DNA from 4 places in the Arthrobacter sp. SPT-J7 genome. Region 3 is predicted to be linked to each of the others. Evidence: riboswitches for the same ligand, from Rfam matches in the RefSeq annotation. Region 3 holds a riboswitch; each other region holds the start of a gene.

Region 1 (4,202 bases), on a different contig from region 3:
GGCGGAGACCTTGCCGTCAACCGGTTCCAACAGCCCGGCCATCGTCAGCGCAAATGTCGATTTTCCTGCTCCGTTCGGCCCGGTGACGGCCAGCGCCTGCCCGGCCCTTACCTGCGCGGAAATGTCTTGCTGCACCGGCACCGGCGGCACCTTCCGGAAGCCCTTGCGGCGCACACGTTCACGCGACACCGCCAACTCCTCGGCGGCAAGCAGCAGGCCGCCAGTCCCGGGAGCCGAACCGGCAACACGGGGACGCGTCGGAGGGACGTAGCCGGGCACCCAGACCCCGGCCTCGATCAGCATGCTCCGGGCTTCGCTGAGGACCTGGCCCGGCGTGCCGTCCAGCAGCACAGCGGAATCGGTTGAAGAGCCGGGTTGCAGCACCACAATCCGGTCAACCAGGTCCTTCCACACGGCCACGCGGTGTTCCACCACCACCAACGTTGCCCCGGTTTTGTCGAGGCAGCGGCCCACGGCGTCGCGCACCTCCACTACCCCGGCAGGGTCCAGGTTGGCCGTTGGCTCATCGAGAAGAATCAGCCCCGGCCGCATGGCAAGAATGCCAGCCAACGCAAGGCGCTGCTTCTGCCCGCCGGACAGTGCCGACGTCGGATGGTCCAGCGGCAGGTGGGAAAGCCCGACGTCGTCCAATGCCTCGTGCACACGGGCCCAGATGTCACCGCGGGGCACGGCAAGGTTCTCGGCACCGAAGGCGACATCGTCACCTACGCGCGAGAGAACAACCTGGGTCTCCGGGTCCTGCTGCATCAACCCGGCCCGGCCGCGCTGCTCCCGGGGGGAGGCGCCGTCGATCAGCAGCGAACCGGACTCATCCGAATCGCCCGCCTTGCCGTCGTCGTCATGTTCATCCCCCAGCACCCCAGCCAGCGCGTGAAGGAGCGTGGACTTGCCGGCGCCGGACGGACCCAGCAGGAGCACGCGTTCGCCGGGTTGGATGTCCAGGTCTAGGGCACGGACGGCAGGTTTGGACCGCCCGGCATGCCGCCAGCCCCAGCCTCTGGCAGTGACGGCAGCCGGCCGCGCCACCACCGCAGCGCCGTGGAGGGAAGGAGCGGTCATCAGGAAAAGACGGGCTCCGATGCTGCCTTGCGTGACGCAAAGGAGCTCAGGACGCCGGTCCTTGCCAGGCCGCGGGTGGCGATCCAGGACAGGGCTCCGGCGATCACGGCGCCGGAAATGGCAGTGAAGATGATGTAAGCCAGCTTGTCCCCGCCGGAGTAGGCGATGTTCCAGCCCCAGGGCGCAAAGGAATCGTTCAGGCCGCAGAAAAGACCTGCAGCGGCACCGGCAAGCAGTGATACGGGGAGGTTGAACTTCCGGTACACGAAGATCGCGAAGATGATCTCCGCGCCGAGGCCCTGGACAAACCCGGAGAACAGCACCGAGGCGCCGTACTGCGAGCCCATGAGCAGTTCGCCGGTAGCGGCCACGGTCTCGCAGAACAGTGCGGCGCCCGGCTTGCGGATGATGAGCATACCCAGCACCGCGGGGATCATCCAGCCGCCGGCAATCAAGCCGGTGAGCGGCGGATAAACGGCGTTCATGGGTGCCGAGACTGCGGCTGCGCCTTGGGACCAGGCCCAGAAAATGACCCCGCCGGCGATGGCGATGAGGGCTGCCACCACGATGTCCACGACACGCCAGGACTTGCTGGTGGTCTTCTTGATTGCTGTCGTTGCCATGCGATCCTCCTGAGGAACAGGAGGGGAAAGTGGATACAGCAACCGGCATTGCCGCCGTCGCCGCACACTTCGAGAACTCGACTCCCTTGCGCCGGTACTAACCGGATCAGGTTCGAGGGTCTGCGGCTATCCGCACTCTCAGCGCCCACCTGCGGTCCCTGGCATGGCCAGTAATGCCCGACGGCGGCGCTCCCCTGTCGTTGAATGATTCTGTCGGTAAACAATCGCCCTTGTGGGCGGGGTCCAGTTTACACCGGAAGAGGGGTAGATTGTGGGCCATGGCTGCCAATCTCCCGCATGTGACTGAGTTTGACCCGGATTCCGATGCCATCCAGCAGGAAGGATCCCTGCAATCGCTCATCGCCCGGATTGAAGGCGAAATCAGGGAACTTCAGTTCCCCGGTTTCTCCTTGGACGATGCACTGAACCTGGGGCTGCTGCTCGTGGAGCTGGGCAAGGAGGGGCAGTTTCCCATCGCGATCGACATCACCAAGGGCGAGCAGGTCCTGTTCCATGTGGCGCTGACCGGCGCCACGCCGGACAACGGGCACTGGATCCGCGCCAAGCAGCGCACTGCCGCCAGGTATGAGGTGCCATCCCTCCTGGTGGGGCTGCGCGCGCGGCTCAAGGGCGGACGGATCGAGGACCACGCCTGGTTCGATCAGAGCCGGTATGCTGCCCACGGCGGCTCCTTCCCTGTGTATGTCGCAGGAGTGGGTGCAGTCGCAACAGTGACTGTTTCCGGGCTTCCCCAGGTGCAGGACCACGACCTGGTGGTACAGGCCCTGCGGGAGATCCTTGGGTCCATGCGAACGGACTGACGAGCGGAATGGGCTGACTGCCTTAACCAGCGGGCTATGGACTCCGCCACAGGCCCGGAGTACATTCGAGGCCAGCGGCCGGAGTTCCAACCAGGAGGACGCCATGATCGGTCCTGCAGCTGAAAACCAGGTGCGGGCGGCGGTGGACAAGGCCGTCGAAGAAATGATCTACATCGGTCCGGACCACCCCTACTATCCCCTGCTGGCGGAGCTTGTGTCCGCCGTCGGGAAGGCCTGGCAGCAGGGGTACCAGCACGGCCGACGCGGCGGGCACCAGGCCAACCCCTATGTGTGGAGTACCCCGGACGGATAGTCACCAGCATCGCCAGCCGGGGCTGCCGCACTAGCTGACCGTCCGGAAGATGAGAAGCGTACTTAGCTTTTATTAGTAACCATGCTTACTATGTTGTCTCCCGGCTTTTGAGGAGACAGGACATGACAGTCAGCACCCGGGCCACCGGAGCGAGGACCGGCCTGCAGAAGGCCGCGCTGGCAACGGGCGCCCTTTTCCTCCTGGTGACTGTGCTGGGGTTCATCCCCGGGATCACCACTGATTACGAAGCACTCGGCATGGCCGGGCATGGCTCCGGAGCCATGCTGTTGGGAATTTTCCAGGTGTCCATCCTGCACAACGCCGTACATGCGGCCTTCGGGGCAGCGGGGCTGCTGCTGGCCCGGACCCACCAGCAGGCAAGGAGCTTTCTCATCTACGGGGGCGTTGTCTACCTGGTCCTCTGGCTGTACGGTCTCCTGGTGGGCGATCAAACCCCTGCCAACTTTGTCCCTGTCAACGGCGCCGACAACTGGTTGCACTTGGCCCTGGGCCTGGGCATGATCATCCTGGCTATCCTGCTATCTCCGCGAACCACCCCAAAGAAGCCGCCGCAGGGCGTGATTTGAGCCCCGGCCCAACCGAAACCCGTCACCGTCACCGTCGACGCCCCAGCACCGGCAGCACGGCTGCCACCTAAAGGAGCATCATGAAAATTCCGGAACCCCGAGGCCCCATCAGCAGCGCCGTGTTCAATGCGCTGGCAGGTACCGCCGACACCGGCGACGGCAGCCCGGGCGCCGAAGAGCTGCGCCGCCTGGTCACGGCAGAGCTGGGCACAACCACAGACATCATCGGCGACGACGACGTCCAGCTGGCCCTTTTCTGCCTTTATGAGCTCCACTACTCCGGCCTTGAAGGCGTCAACGACGAGTGGGAGTGGGAGCCGGGCCTCATCCAGGTCCGTCGCCTGCTCGAAAGGCCGTTCGAGGAAGCACTGCGGGCCGCTGCCCAATCAGTGGCCGGGGAGCTGGACGTGCCGCCCGCAGCGGAGATGACCAGTGACGCCGTGGCTGACGTCCTGTTCGGTCTGGCCGGTTCCGACACCGGACCCAGCGTGTCCCGCTACGTGGCCAAGAAGGCGGGCCTCGACCAGCTCAAGGAGTTCCTCATCCACAAATCCGTCTACCAGCTGAAGGAGGCGGACCCCCACACGTGGGCCATTCCCCGGCTCAGCGGACGGCCGAAGGCAGCGCTGGTGGAGATCCAGGCCGACGAGTACGGCGGAGGACGCCCGGAACGCATGCACAGCGCACTCTTTGCCCGCACCATGCGGGGGTTGGGTTTGGACGACGCATACGGCGCGTACGTCGACGCGGTACCTGCCATCTCCCTCGCGGCGGTGAA
Region 2 (4,202 bases), on a different contig from region 3:
GTGACACCGTCAATGACCAGCGGATCGTCATAGCCCGCCACACGTGGAGTGGTGTTGGTTTCGGTCATGGTCTCAACCTCCCTGGACTGCCGTGACGAGTTCGACCTCGTCGCCGTCCGCGAGCGCGGTGGTAAACCACTGGCTGCGCGGTACAACCCCGGAATTGTGGGCCACGGCCACACCAAGCTTTTGGCCGTCCGTTGCCTGGCCGTTTTCGGCCAGGGGGCGGCCGGTGACCTGGCTGACGAGCACGGTGATGGAGGCACCCTCAGGCACAAAGTGCCGGGTTCCGTTCAAGGTGATGTTCATGCGGTTTCCTTTGTGGGCGATGTGTGGCTGAAGTGGTTGGATGCTGAACCGGTGGTTAGGCGGGCGCCCGCCTTGGTGGAAAAGCGGCCCGGGCTGAAGGCCGCCCATCGGGGGTCCTCGCGGCCGTCCAGAAGGTCCCGGCAGACGGCGGCTGCGGCCGGTGTCAGCAGGACGCCATGACGGAAAAACCCCGTGGCGATGATCAAGCCGGAAACGTACCCGTGCTCCCCGTTGGCCGCTGCCTCCGGGGCGGGAACCCGTCCCAGCAGGGGCGCGTTGTCGGGCGTTCCGGGACGGGCGCGGGCGGTGCATTCCAGCAGTTCGAGTTCGGCGACGGCGGGAACCAGTACCTGCGCGTCGCGGAGGAGCTGGTACACACCCCCGGCGGAAACGGCGTCCGCCCCGGACAGCGCATCCTCACGCTGGGTTGCCCCGATCACCACCGTGCCGTCCCTGCGGGGAACAATGTAGACCGGAACGCCATGCACCAGTCCACGCACGGTGGACGTCACCAGGGGCTGCAGATGCCGGGGCACTGCGAGGCGCAGGATGTCCCCGTAGACAGGCCGCAACGGCAGGAGCAGCTCATCGGGCAATCCTGCAAGAGCTGCTGCGTGCAGCCCGTTCGCCACCACCGTTTCGGCCGCCAGCACGGTTCCCCCGTCCGCCAGGCGCACGCCGGCAACAGCTCCGTCCTGCCACAGCAGTCCGGCTGCCTTGCCCGGTACCGCATACCCGCCGACGGCGCCGGGTGCTGCACTGCCCCACCCTGCGGCTGCAAACCTGTTCCCGCCGCCGTCATTCGTACCATGGCCAGCCAAGGCGGCCTGCAGGCAGTCAACCAACAGCCTTGGATCCACCTGGTGGTCGGCCGGCGTGTCCAGGGCGCAGGCGATCCCCGGGCTGAGCAGGGGTTCCCGTTCTCGCGCACCCCGGACGGTAAGCGGCTCTACGGAAAGGCCACTGGCCTGCTGGACGGCGCGCAGGTCCATCAGGGCGCGGCGGTCGGCGGCGTCGGCACCCACGGCGAGGGTCGGCGTCGTGATGTATCCCGGATCTGCTCCCGACGCTGCGGTAAGGCCGGCCGCAAAAGCCGGCCAGCGGGCCGAGGCATCCAGCATGAATTCCAGGAGATCCTCCTCCTGGTAGTGCAGCTCGCTCACCGGGGCAAGCATGCCGGCGGCGGCCCAGCTGGCCCCCGAACCCGGCGCGTCGTCGATCACCACCACGGAACGGCCGGAGCGCTTCGCCTCCCACGCGATGCCGTGGCCGATCACTCCGCCGCCGATCACCGCCAGATCAGCATGGATGGTGTTGTCCGCGTCAACGGTCAAGTGCTCTGATGGTGCACCCATGTGTCTCCTTCCCTACGCCGGTATTAGCCGGATCAGGTCAAGCGGTCGGCTCTGACGCCCTCTCAGCCCGGCGCTTTGTGACAGCTGCCGCGGGCTCCCGCAGTACGAGGCCAGTGTAGAGGAACTAGGCTTTCCCCCATGAATGTGTCCCAAACCCCTGCCGCCGGCACCGATGTCCTCAGCAGCGCCAAGATCAGCAACGGCGTCAACGCCGCCCGCCTCTACCTCTGCACCGACGCCCGCAGGGGCCGCGGTGACTTCGACCAGTTCGTGGACACAGCCTTCGCCGGCGGCGTGGACATCATCCAGCTGCGGGACAAGGCCATTGAGGCAGCAGAGGAGCTGGAACTCCTGGCAGTGCTCAAGGAAGCGGCAGAGCGGCACGGCCGGCTCTGGGCTGTCAACGACCGGGCCGACATCGCGGTGCTGTCCGGGGCACCCGTCTTCCACATCGGCCAAAAGGACCTCCCTTTGGACGCTGCACGCACCCTGCTCAATGGCAACGCCGCCATTGGCCTGTCCAGCCACACCCCGGACCAGGTGGACGCGGCCCTCGGTGCGGCCGCCGGCCCCGCCGGTCTGGACTACTTCTGCGTGGGTCCGGTGTGGGCAACCCCCACCAAACCGGGGCGGGCAGCTGTGGGACTGGAGCTGGTGAAGTATGCCGCCAAAGCTGCGCGGCTGGCGGAGCAGGAAGGACAGGACGACGGCGGTGTTCCCTGGTTCGCGATCGGCGGCATTGACCACGGCAATGTGGAGCAGGTGGTGGACGCAGGCGCACGCAGGATTGTGGTGGTCCGGGCGATCACGGAGGCCAGCGACCCCGCAGCCGCCGCCGCTGCACTGCTCGCCGTCCTGGATGCCCCCAAATCCTGATACCGCCGGCCCCTCATGTCCCCGGCCAGGGAGACTGCGGCCACTGAAGCGGGACGCTGCCAAACGCCGCTCCGGGCCCGGATGCCTGCATAAAGGCGCTGATTCCGGCTAGGCTGATTTTCGTGTCACACCATCGGCTGGCCCCCAACGTCCACGAGCACAACAACGCGCTTGAGGAAGCGCTGAGTGCCCTGAGGACGGAGCTGGAGCTGCCGGGCGCCTACCCTGAGGACGCAGTGGCTGATGCGAAGGCGGCAGTTGAATGCCTGGAGTTCCCTGCTTACGACCTCACCGGCGTCGAATTCATCACAATTGATCCGGCCTCGTCCACCGACCTGGACCAGGCACTGTTCATCGAAGCCGACGGCGACGGCTACCACGTGCTGTACGCCATCGCCGATGTGCCGGCATTTGTGACCCCCGGCGGCCCCCTGGACGCGGAAACACGCCGCCGTGGCCAGACGTTCTACGCCCCCGACGGTCGGATCCCGCTGCATCCTGAAGTGATCAGCGAAGAGGCGGGCAGCCTCCTCCCCGGCCAGGACTGTTCTGCGTTCGTCTGGGATTTCCGCCTGGACAGTTCAGCCGAGGTGACGTCCGTGGCCGTGAAGCGGGCCCGGATGCGCAGCCGCGCGAAGCTCAGTTATAAAGGGGTGCAGGCGGAGCTTGACGCCGGCACCGCCTCGCCGGTGCTGCAGCTCCTTAAGGAAGTAGGGCTCAAGCGCGTGGACCTGGAACGGGCCCGCGGCGGCGCCAGCCTGAATATGCCGGAACAGGAGATTGTCCAGCTTCCCGACGGCGGCTACCGCATTGCTGCCGCTCCCCAGCTTCCGGTGGAGGATTGGAACGCACAGATATCCCTCATGACAGGAATGGCAGCCGCCGGCCTCATGCTCGCGGGGAAGGTGGGCATCCTGCGCACCATGCCATCCCCGGACGAGCGCTCCTTGAATCATTTCCGGCTGCAGACAGAGGCCCTTGGCAAGCCCTGGGACGGGGAGGTCAGCTACGGCGAATACCTGCGCAGCCTCGACTCCACCGATCCCCGTCAGCTGGCCATCCTGCACTCAGCCGGCATGCTGTTCCGCGGCGCTGCCTACACAGCCTTTGACGGTTCCGTCCCGGAGGACGCAGTCCAGTCCGCCATTGGCGCCGCCTATGCCCATACCACTGCTCCGCTGCGCCGCCTCGTGGACCGCTTTGTCCTGGTGATCTGCGAGGCCTTGAGTAACGGCGGTGCCGTACCGGCCTGGGCACGGGAGGCACTTCAGTCCCTCCCCGAGATCATGGCCGGGTCCGACCAGCTGGCATCACGGATGGAGCGAATGGCCCTCGATACCGTGGAGGCTGCGCTGCTGGTTAACCACATCGGACAGGAATTCGATGCGATCGTGATTACCGGGTCGAAGCCGCAAAAGGAGAACGGGAAGAACGGCAACGGGAACGGGAAGAACGGCAACGGGAACGGCAGTTCGGGGGTCATCCAGATTGCAGACCCCGCTGTGACCGCCCGCTGCGCGGGGGAACTGGTGTCCGGAACCAAGGTCCGGGTCCGCCTGGTCTCCTCGGATATCGCGACGCGGGAAGTCCATTTCGAACTCGTAGAGTAGTGCCATAGAGGGCCGCCCGGCCGCGGAAGCCGGGATTTGGGCCGCCTGCGGC
Region 3 (4,202 bases):
CTTTCAGGCCGAGGTGCGGAACATCGAGGCCGGCCTGATCCGGATGATGGGGACCAAGGAAGAACTGGAACTGGTCAAAGCTGAAGGTGCCGGCAGAAGAGGAGCAGCGTAAACGTGGAAATCATGTCGCTTGCCCAAATCGTCGTCATGGTCATTCTGGCCCTGTCCGCTGTGCTGGCGCTGGTCCGACTGGTCCGCGGGCCGTCGCTGCTGGACCGGTTGCTGGCCATAGACGTGCTGCTGGCGGTAGTCTGCGCCGGACTGATTGCGGACATGGCCGTCGGCGGCCACATGAATAATCTGACGCTGGTCGTGGTGATCTGCCTGGTCGGCTTCATCGGTTCCGTGGCCGTGGCCCGATTCGTCACCGATGGGCGGCCCCGTGAACACTGACCTGATCCTCGACATTGCCACCGCCGCCTGCTTGATCACCGGCTCGGTGATGTCCTTGGCCGCGGGCATCGGCCTGCTGCGGTTCCCGGACCTGCTGTCGCGGATGCACGCCGCCACGAAACCGCAGGTGTTCGGCTTGCTGCTGCTGCTGACAGGTTTAGGACTCCAGCTGGGCAGCTGGGCGGCGGTGCCCGTGTTGCTCATCGCATGGCTGTTCCAGCTGCTCACCGTGCCGGTCTCGGCACACATGGTGGGCCGCGCCGGATACCGCACCAAACACTTGCGGAGGGAAATCCTCAGCGTGGACGACCTCGACGCGGTGGTGGAAGCGGCAGCCGAAGAAGAGCCGGAAGCGGAGCTCGACGCCGCAGCGGTGGACGCCGGCGAGGCCGACGCGGCCGAGGCGGACGCTGCTGCGGCCGAGCCCGCAGACGCTGCGGACGGCGCTGCTGCACTCGGCACGGACCCCGGGGTCGGTGACAGGCGAAGTGCGGCGACGGCGGCTGGTCGAGTCCGGAAAGACCACGACTCCGCCGGACCGCACAAGTCCTAGTGCCCCACAGGGTCTGGTTCCGCACAAAGTCCAGCGCCGCCCAAGGACCAGGAGAGCCGACGGGGACGAGGCTGCAGCCCCGTCCCCGCCGGCGTGTTCCTTACGCGCTCTAGACGAGTTCCGGGGTCTTTTCGTAGTGCCGGACTGCCTTGGCGGTGGCCCGCTTGAGCAGTACCTGGATTACCCGGCCAACCGTGCCCGAGACTACCGCGAAAATCACGGCAGACCGCAGGCTGTTTTCCAAGTCATCGTCGGCCTGAGGCGCGTCGCGGCCGGTGACCTTCTTCCACACGTAGCCCAGCACCTTGGTGGCTGCCAAGCCCGCACCTACACTCACCAGGGTGCCTAAGAGCCTTAGTACAACGGTCATGCCTGCTCCTTTCCGGGGCACAGCGTCCCCGTGTCATCAGCTCTGCCGTTCCCAGCCTACTGCCCGGCACCCACGCGTCCCGCCGCCGTCGTGCATTTTCCCGCGTTTTCCCGCGGATGGTGGCCGAATGGGCCGCCGGACCGGCCGAGTGTAGACTGGGTGCTGCTGCTAGACAGCACCTATAACGACAGGGGAGCGTCCGACCGACCGGCACACGCCGGACACGGGAGGGACGCTGAGAGTGCGGAGAGACCGCAGACCCTCGAACCTGCTCCGGTTAGTACCGGCGAAGGGAGTCGAGTTCTCGGGGCGCGCCGCGTGGGCCGCCCTCCCCTCCTGCACCCAGGAGGATTAAAGTGAGTACCGTTTCGAATGCACCCACCACGCCCAGTCCCTCGCGCACGCCGCGATATCGCTGGCGAGTGGTGGACATCGTCGTCGCCTCGGTGATTGCCGTGGCCGTCGGCGTCATCTTCTGGGCCTGGTCCGCGGCTTGGCCGCTGATCGAGAGCCTCACCGTGGCGTTCCCGCCCTCCGCCGGCCTCTACACCGGCGGATGGCTCATGGCCGGGGTGCTGGGCGGGCTGATCATCCGCAAGCCCGGCGCCGCAATCTACTGCGAGGTGCTGGCCGCCATCGTCTCCGGCCTGCTGGGCACCAGCTTCGGCATGAGCGTGCTGGTTTCCGGCCTGATCCAGGGCCTGGGCGCCGAAGTCGTCTTCCTGCTCTTCCTCTACCGGAAATTCAACCTGCTGGTGGCGATGCTGGCCGGTCTCGGCGCCGGCCTGGCGCTGTCGATCAGCGAGAACATCCTCTACAACATGCTCTGGGCGCCCGAGTGGCAGTTGGCCTACGTGGGCTTCGCCGCAGTGTCCGGCGTGGTGATTGCCGGGTTGCTGCCGTGGCTGGCGGTCAAGGGCCTGGCCAGGACGGGCGTGCTGTCCTCCTTCGCGGCGGGCCGCGCGGCAGACGTCTGAGCCGTTCCATGAAACTGCAGAGTACGACGGCGGTGTCCGGCCCGGTGCCGGTCCTCGCCGAGGGATGGGGCTGGCGGCATGCCGGCCGCAAGGATCCGGCGGTCAGCGGGGCCAGCTTCAGCATTGCAGCCGGTGAACGGGTGCTGTTACTGGGTGCCTCCGGCGCCGGGAAGTCCACGCTGCTGCACGCGATGGCGGGCGTGCTCGGCGACGACGGGGAAGGCGAGGAAGTCGGGCGGCTCACCGTGGCCGGGCTGCGTCCCTCGGAAGCCCGCGGCAGGGCCGGGCTGGTGCTGCAGGACCCGGAAAGCCAGCTGGTGCTGGCGCGGGTGGGCGACGAGGTGGCCTTCGGGGCGGAAAACCTCTCCGTCCCGCGCGGACAGATCTGGGACCGGGTCCGCGAAGCGCTGGCCGACGTCGGACTGGAGGTGCCGCTAAACCATCCCACCGCGGCCCTGTCGGGCGGGCAGAAACAGCGGCTGGCGCTGGCATCGGTCCTGGCCATGCGGCCGGGGCTGCTGCTGCTGGACGAGCCGACCGCGAACCTGGACCCGGAGGGCGTGCACGAAGTGCGCGACGCCGTGGCCCGGGTGCTGGACCGGACCGGTGCCACCTTGGTGGTGGTGGAACACCGCGTGGCCGTCTGGGCGGACGTGGTGGACCGGGTGATCGTGCTGGCGGCCGGAGGCGGCGTGCTGGCAGACGGCCCGCCGGACAAGGTGCTGGCCGAAAGCGCCACCCGCGCCCGGCTGGTGGCGGCCGGTGTTTGGGTTCCCGGACATACGCCGCGGCTCCAGCTGCCCGCGGCCCCGGTTGCCGGCGGGCCGTTGCTGCAGGCGGTGGGATTGGACGCGGCCCGGAGCCGGAAGACCGGGCCGGTGCTGCGGGGCGTGGACTTGGACCTGCTCAGCGGACACGCGCTGAGCATCACCGGACCGAACGGCGCCGGCAAGTCGACGCTGGCCCTCACGCTGGGCGGCCTGCTGGCGCCCGCCGGGGGAGGGCTGTTCGCGACCCCGGCGCTGCACCGTGGCGCGGCGCAGTCCCCGGTGAAATGGAAGTCCGCCCAGCTGGTGGCCCGGATTGGCAGCGTGTTCCAAGAACCGGAACATCAATTCCTGACCAGCACCGTGGCCGACGAACTGGAGTTCGGTCCGCGGCGGGTGGCGAAGCTGCCCGAGCCGGAGGTCCGGCAGTTGGTGGACAGCATTGCCGAACGGCTCCGCCTGACCCGGCTGCTGCGGGCCAACCCGTTTACCCTCTCCGGCGGCGAGAAGCGCCGGCTCTCGGTGGCCACCATGCTCGCCACCAGTCCGGACATCCTGATGCTGGACGAGCCGACCTTCGGGCAGGACGCCAACACCTGGGCTGAACTGGTCACGCTGCTGGCCGAGTTGGTGGCCGAAGGCAAGAGCGTGGTGTCGGTGACGCACGACGCCGACTTCACCGCGGCGCTTGGCGGCACGGCTGTGCGCGTGGACGGCGGCGCAGTCCAGCCGGTGCAGGCGCTTCGGAGGGCAGCATGAGCGTGGACTTGATGACTCCGCGGCTGACCGCCTCGCCGTTCAGCCGAGCCAACCCGGTGTCCAAGCTGGCTGCTGCCGCCGTCATCACCGTGGTGGTCATGCTCAGCGTGGACTGGGTCAGCGCGTCGGTCGTGCTGGCGGCCGAGCTGCTGCTGATGCCGGTGCTGGGGGTGAACCCGTGGCTGCTGTTCAAGCGCGGCTGGCCCTTGCTGGCGGCGGCGGCGACCGGGGCCTGGGCCACGGCATTGTTGGCGGAGAAGACCGGAGCGGTGCTGTTCCAGCTCGGGCCGGTGGTGTTCACCGAGGACTCGGTGGCCGGCGGAGTCGCCATTGGCCTGCGCTCGCTCGCCGTCGCCCTGCCGGGCATTTTCCTGCTGTTGACC
Region 4 (4,202 bases), on a different contig from region 3:
GGCCCGGATGCCGCGCGATCGTGGCGTGTTCTTTGAGGTGCACCGTGAAGACGAGCAGCATTCGACCTCGCTGCTGCGGTCGGGTCGTGTCACCGCGGCGGTGACTGCCACGCCGGAACCAGTCCAGGGCTGTTCCGTGGAAGCCCTCGGCTCGCTCCGGTACCGGGCGGTGGCCAGCAGCGACTATCTGGCGCACTGGCGGCCCAACGGGACGCCGGACGACGACCTGGCCTGGCTGGGTGAGGCGCCGGTGCTGGACTTCGACCGCAAGGACGACCTGCAGGAGCGCTTCTACCGGACGGTGACCGGCGCCGGCCTGTCCGCGCCCCGCCACTACATGCCGGCGTCCGGGGAGTTTGCGGCCGCCGTCCGGCTGGGTATCGGCTGGGCCCTGCTGCCGGAACAGCAGTGCCTGGCGGACCTCCGCCGCGGCACGTTGCATGAGCTGGCCCCGGACCTGCCGGTGGACGTGCCGCTCTACTGGCAGCGCTGGAAAATCAGCTCACCGATCCTTGATGAACTCTCCGCCTGCGTGCGGCAAACCGCGGAGGAACAACTGCGCCAGCCGTAGCAGCACCGCCACGCAGGAGCGCTCCGTGCGGTGCTTCCGCCCGTCACCAAGGCCCGAACATCCGTGCCCGACGCCTAAGGTGGAGGGAAGAATCTGACGAAGGGGCATGATGCAAGACCGCATTCGCAATGCCCGCATGCTCGAGCGCGTAATGTCCGCCGAGCAGGCGGCCGAACTGATCAAACCCGGCATGACGGTGGCCATGAGCGGCTTCACCGGGGCCGGCTACCCGAAGGCCGTGCCGCAGGCGCTGGCGGCGCGGATGGAATCCGCCCACGCAGCGGGTGAGCAGTTTAAGATCCGCGTTCTGACCGGGGCATCGACCGCCCCTGAGCTCGACGGCGCGCTGGCCAAGGTGGACGGGATGGAGTTGCGCTTGCCCTATCAGTCCGACCCAGCACTGCGCGAGCGCATCAACGCCGGGGAATTGGACTACATCGACATCCACCTCAGCCACGTCGCCCAGCACACCTGGTTCGGGTTCTTCGGCGACGTAGACCTCGCCGTCGTCGAAGTGGTCGGCATGCTGGAAGACGGCCGGCTGATCCCGTCGTCCTCGGTGGGCAACAACAAGACCTGGTTGGAGCAGGCGGACAAGGTCATTGTGGAGGTCAACAGCGCGCAGCCCGCCGAACTGGAGGGCATGCACGACGTCTACTACGGCACCGCACTGCCGCCGAACCGGAAACCAATCCAGCTGCTGCATCCGGATGACCGGATCGGCGACCCATATCTGCAGGTGGACCCGGACAAGATCGTGGCGATCGTGCACACGGACGCCCCTGACCGCAACTCCCCGTTCAACCCGCCGGACGAGACCTCGCAGCAAATCGCCGGCCACCTACTGGACTTTTTGGACCAGGAGGTCCAGCGCGGCCGCCTGACGGACAAGCTGCTGCCGCTGCAGTCCGGCGTCGGCAATATCCCCAATGCGGTGCTGGAAGGCTTGGCCGCCGGCGGCTACCGCGGCCTGACCGCGTACACCGAGGTCATCCAGGACGGCATGCTGAAGCTGATCAAGGACGGCGTGCTGCGGATGGCGTCGGCCACGTCCTTCTCGCTCAGCCAGGCCGGGGTGGAGGAGTTCAACGCCCACGTCGATTACTACCGCGAGCGCATCATCCTGCGCACCCAGGAGATCTCCAACCACCCGGAGCTGATCCGCCGGCTGGGCTGCATTGCGCTCAACGGCATGATCGAGGCGGACATCTACGGCAACATCAACTCCACCCACATTGCCGGCACCAAGGTGATGAACGGCATCGGCGGCTCCGGCGACTTCGCCCGGAACGGCTACCTGTCCGTGTTCATGTCGCCGAGCACGGCCAAGGGCGGAAAAATCTCCAGCATCGTGCCGATGGCCAGTCACGTGGACCACACCGAGCACGACACCATGATTGTGGTGACCGAACAGGGCCTAGCCGACCTGCGCGGTCTGGCCCCGAAGCAGCGCGCGCGCAAGATTATCGACACCTGCGTGCATCCGGACTACCGGCCGATGCTGCAGGACTACTTCGACCGCGCCTGCAGGGACAGCTTTGCCAAGCACACCCCGCACCTGCTCGGCGAGGCCTTGTCCTGGCACCAGCGCTTCGTGGAGACGGGAAGCATGCGCCCCTAACTCCCGCCGCCCGGCCCGGCAGCAGCCGGGCCTGGCCGCGGCCGTCTACCGGAGTGTGACGTCGTCGTACTGGCGTCCTTTCGCCACCTGGCGAACCTGCCGGTAGGCTGCTGGCTTGTACACGGGAGTCCGGTGAGCCGGGCTGAGAGGAAACTTCTCAAGTTTCGACCGTTGAACCTGATCTGGATCATGCCAGCGCAGGGAGCAACCCTCACACCCGTGCCCTGTCCACACCACAGAAGGGCGCGACCATGCGAGCACCTGACGCTGCCGCCACGGCAGCAAACCATCCCTCCCCCGGCAACACCGGAACCTCCTTCACCGCCACGCCGCGCGAATTCGGCGTCGGGGCCAGACTGACCTTGGCGGTGATGGCCGATGACTACGTCGACGTCATCCTGGCGGCGCTGCGGCAGGCCGACGCCACCGGGCTCGAGGTCCAGACCGGGAAAGTCAGCACCTACGTCTCCGGCGCCGAACAGGACGTGCTGCGCTATCTGAGCCAGGTGATTGCCGCGGCCGGCCGCAGCGGAGCGCACGTGGCGGCCGCGGTCCAGCTGTCCCGGGGCTGCCCGGGCGGCGTCAGCTGCGAGATCCCCGAGGGCGGCGCGGCGCTGTACTCGGAGATCCCGCAACTGGAACCGACCGGCATCCAGGCGGCGGCAGACTGGGCGATCTACCCGCTCGCCGACGGCGGAACCGGCAGCGCTGCAGCGGATCACATGCGCGACATCTACGCCGCCATCGACTACGCCAAGTCCACCGGCGTGATCGTGACCGAAGACCACTACGTCACCCGGCTGGACGGAGACGTCGCCCAGGTCCTGCAGACCATCGCCGCGGGATGGGTCCTGATCGGGCGCACCGTCCAGCACGTCGTCACGCATGCGACCTTGTCCATCAACAGCCCCAGCGCGTCCTGACGCTGGCCGGAAGGAATCTACATGTCAACCTCATCTAGCCCTGCCCGCACACGGTCTTCCTGGAGCCTCAAGGACCTGGTCCTGCTGGTGGTCCTCGGCGTCGTCTTCGGTTTCCTCTACTGGGTCTTTGTGCAGGCCTGGACTGCCCTGTCGATCCTGATGGGACCGGCCGGCGACCTCTCGCAGCACTTCCTTGCCGGCAGCTGGCTGTTGGTCGCGCCGATCGCCATTGCTATCGTCCAGCGTCCGTTTGCCGGCGTCATCGCCGAGGTGCTGGCCTCGGTGATCGAGGTCGTCTTCCTGGGCTCGGCGGTGGGCCCGATGCTGTTCATCGCGGCGGCCATCCAAGGCATCGGCAGCGAAATCCCGTTCGCGGCCACCCGCTACCGTTCGTACGGCTGGGCCACATATGCCTTGTCCGGCCTGCTCGGTGCCGGCCTGGTCTTCTTCTATTCGGCCTTCCGCTCCGGCTGGTACGGCCAGGACCTGTTTTTCACCCGCCTGGTCATCCACCTGATTTCCGGCGTGGTGCTCGGCGGCCTGTTGGCCAAGCTGATTGTCGACGCCCTCGCGAAGACGGGCGTGGTGGACAACTTCGCGATCGGGTGCGCGCGTCTGGGCAAGGCCAATGCCCGCTGAACCTGCCCTGCTGCTCGACGACGTCTCCGTTGAGTTTCCCCGGCGGGAGTCCGCGGTGCTGCGCGGCGTCGGGCTGCGGCTGGAGCCCGACGAGCACCTGATCGTGTTCGGGGCCTCGGGGTCCGGAAAGTCCACGCTGCTGCAGGCGATCACCGGGGTGGTTCCGCACACGGTGCTGTCCACGCTCACGGGCCGCGTGTCGGTGAGCGGGACGGCCACCACCGATGCGTCGGTCGTCGAACTCTCGCGCGATGTCGGCGTCCTCGCCCAAGACCCCTCCTCCGGCGTCTGCCTGCCGGACGTGGAACAGGAACTGGCTCTTCCGCTGGAGAACCGCGCCGTGCCTCCGGGGCAGATATCGGCACGCATCGACCGCGCCCTCGCGGCGGTCGATGCGGCCGGTCTGCGGCAACGACAGACGGGCCGGCTTTCCGGCGGAGAGAGCCAG

The links. Region 3 has a riboswitch for thiamine pyrophosphate ahead of AC5RWX_RS16200 (ECF transporter S component). Riboswitches for the same ligand answer to the same signal wherever they lie in the genome.
Region 1: it holds a riboswitch for thiamine pyrophosphate, as region 3 does, so the genes downstream of both, AC5RWX_RS18690 (ECF transporter S component) here and AC5RWX_RS16200 (ECF transporter S component) in region 3, are expected to answer to the same signal.
Region 2: it holds a riboswitch for thiamine pyrophosphate, as region 3 does, so the genes downstream of both, AC5RWX_RS24375 (FAD-dependent oxidoreductase) here and AC5RWX_RS16200 (ECF transporter S component) in region 3, are expected to answer to the same signal.
Region 4: it holds a riboswitch for thiamine pyrophosphate, as region 3 does, so the genes downstream of both, AC5RWX_RS00390 (YkoF family thiamine/hydroxymethylpyrimidine-binding protein) here and AC5RWX_RS16200 (ECF transporter S component) in region 3, are expected to answer to the same signal.

Annotation. Positions count from the first base shown of each region.
Region 1 is NZ_JBNHFF010000021.1:5,537-9,738, forward strand. Features, by position in the region: gene AC5RWX_RS18685 (ABC transporter ATP-binding protein) at 1-1,080, opposite strand, end outside; gene AC5RWX_RS18690 (ECF transporter S component) at 1,080-1,703, opposite strand; TPP riboswitch at 1,769-1,909, opposite strand; gene AC5RWX_RS18695 (heme-degrading domain-containing protein) at 1,982-2,524, shown strand; gene AC5RWX_RS18700 (hypothetical protein) at 2,628-2,837, shown strand; gene AC5RWX_RS18705 (DUF4383 domain-containing protein) at 2,960-3,424, shown strand; gene AC5RWX_RS18710 (iron-containing redox enzyme family protein) at 3,505-4,202, shown strand, end outside.
Region 2 is NZ_JBNHFF010000089.1:2,692-6,893, reverse strand. Features, by position in the region: gene AC5RWX_RS24385 (thiazole synthase) at 1-68, opposite strand, end outside; gene thiS (sulfur carrier protein ThiS) at 73-309, opposite strand; gene AC5RWX_RS24375 (FAD-dependent oxidoreductase) at 306-1,664, opposite strand; TPP riboswitch at 1,657-1,775, opposite strand; gene thiE (thiamine phosphate synthase) at 1,803-2,540, shown strand; gene AC5RWX_RS24365 (RNB domain-containing ribonuclease) at 2,663-4,150, shown strand.
Region 3 is NZ_JBNHFF010000011.1:83,523-87,724, reverse strand. Features, by position in the region: gene AC5RWX_RS16220 (Na+/H+ antiporter subunit E) at 1-112, shown strand, start outside; gene AC5RWX_RS16215 (MrpF/PhaF family protein) at 124-393, shown strand; partial or broken gene mnhG (monovalent cation/H(+) antiporter subunit G) at 371-739, shown strand; gene AC5RWX_RS16205 (DUF4235 domain-containing protein) at 1,056-1,316, opposite strand; TPP riboswitch at 1,496-1,628, shown strand; gene AC5RWX_RS16200 (ECF transporter S component) at 1,673-2,293, shown strand; gene AC5RWX_RS16195 (ABC transporter ATP-binding protein) at 2,302-3,819, shown strand; gene AC5RWX_RS16190 (energy-coupling factor transporter transmembrane component T family protein) at 3,816-4,202, shown strand, end outside.
Region 4 is NZ_JBNHFF010000001.1:91,674-95,875, reverse strand. Features, by position in the region: gene AC5RWX_RS00400 (LysR family transcriptional regulator ArgP) at 1-571, shown strand, start outside; gene scpC (succinyl-CoA:acetate CoA-transferase ScpC) at 681-2,192, shown strand; TPP riboswitch at 2,304-2,413, shown strand; gene AC5RWX_RS00390 (YkoF family thiamine/hydroxymethylpyrimidine-binding protein) at 2,444-3,115, shown strand; gene AC5RWX_RS00385 (ECF transporter S component) at 3,137-3,754, shown strand; gene AC5RWX_RS00380 (ABC transporter ATP-binding protein) at 3,744-4,202, shown strand, end outside.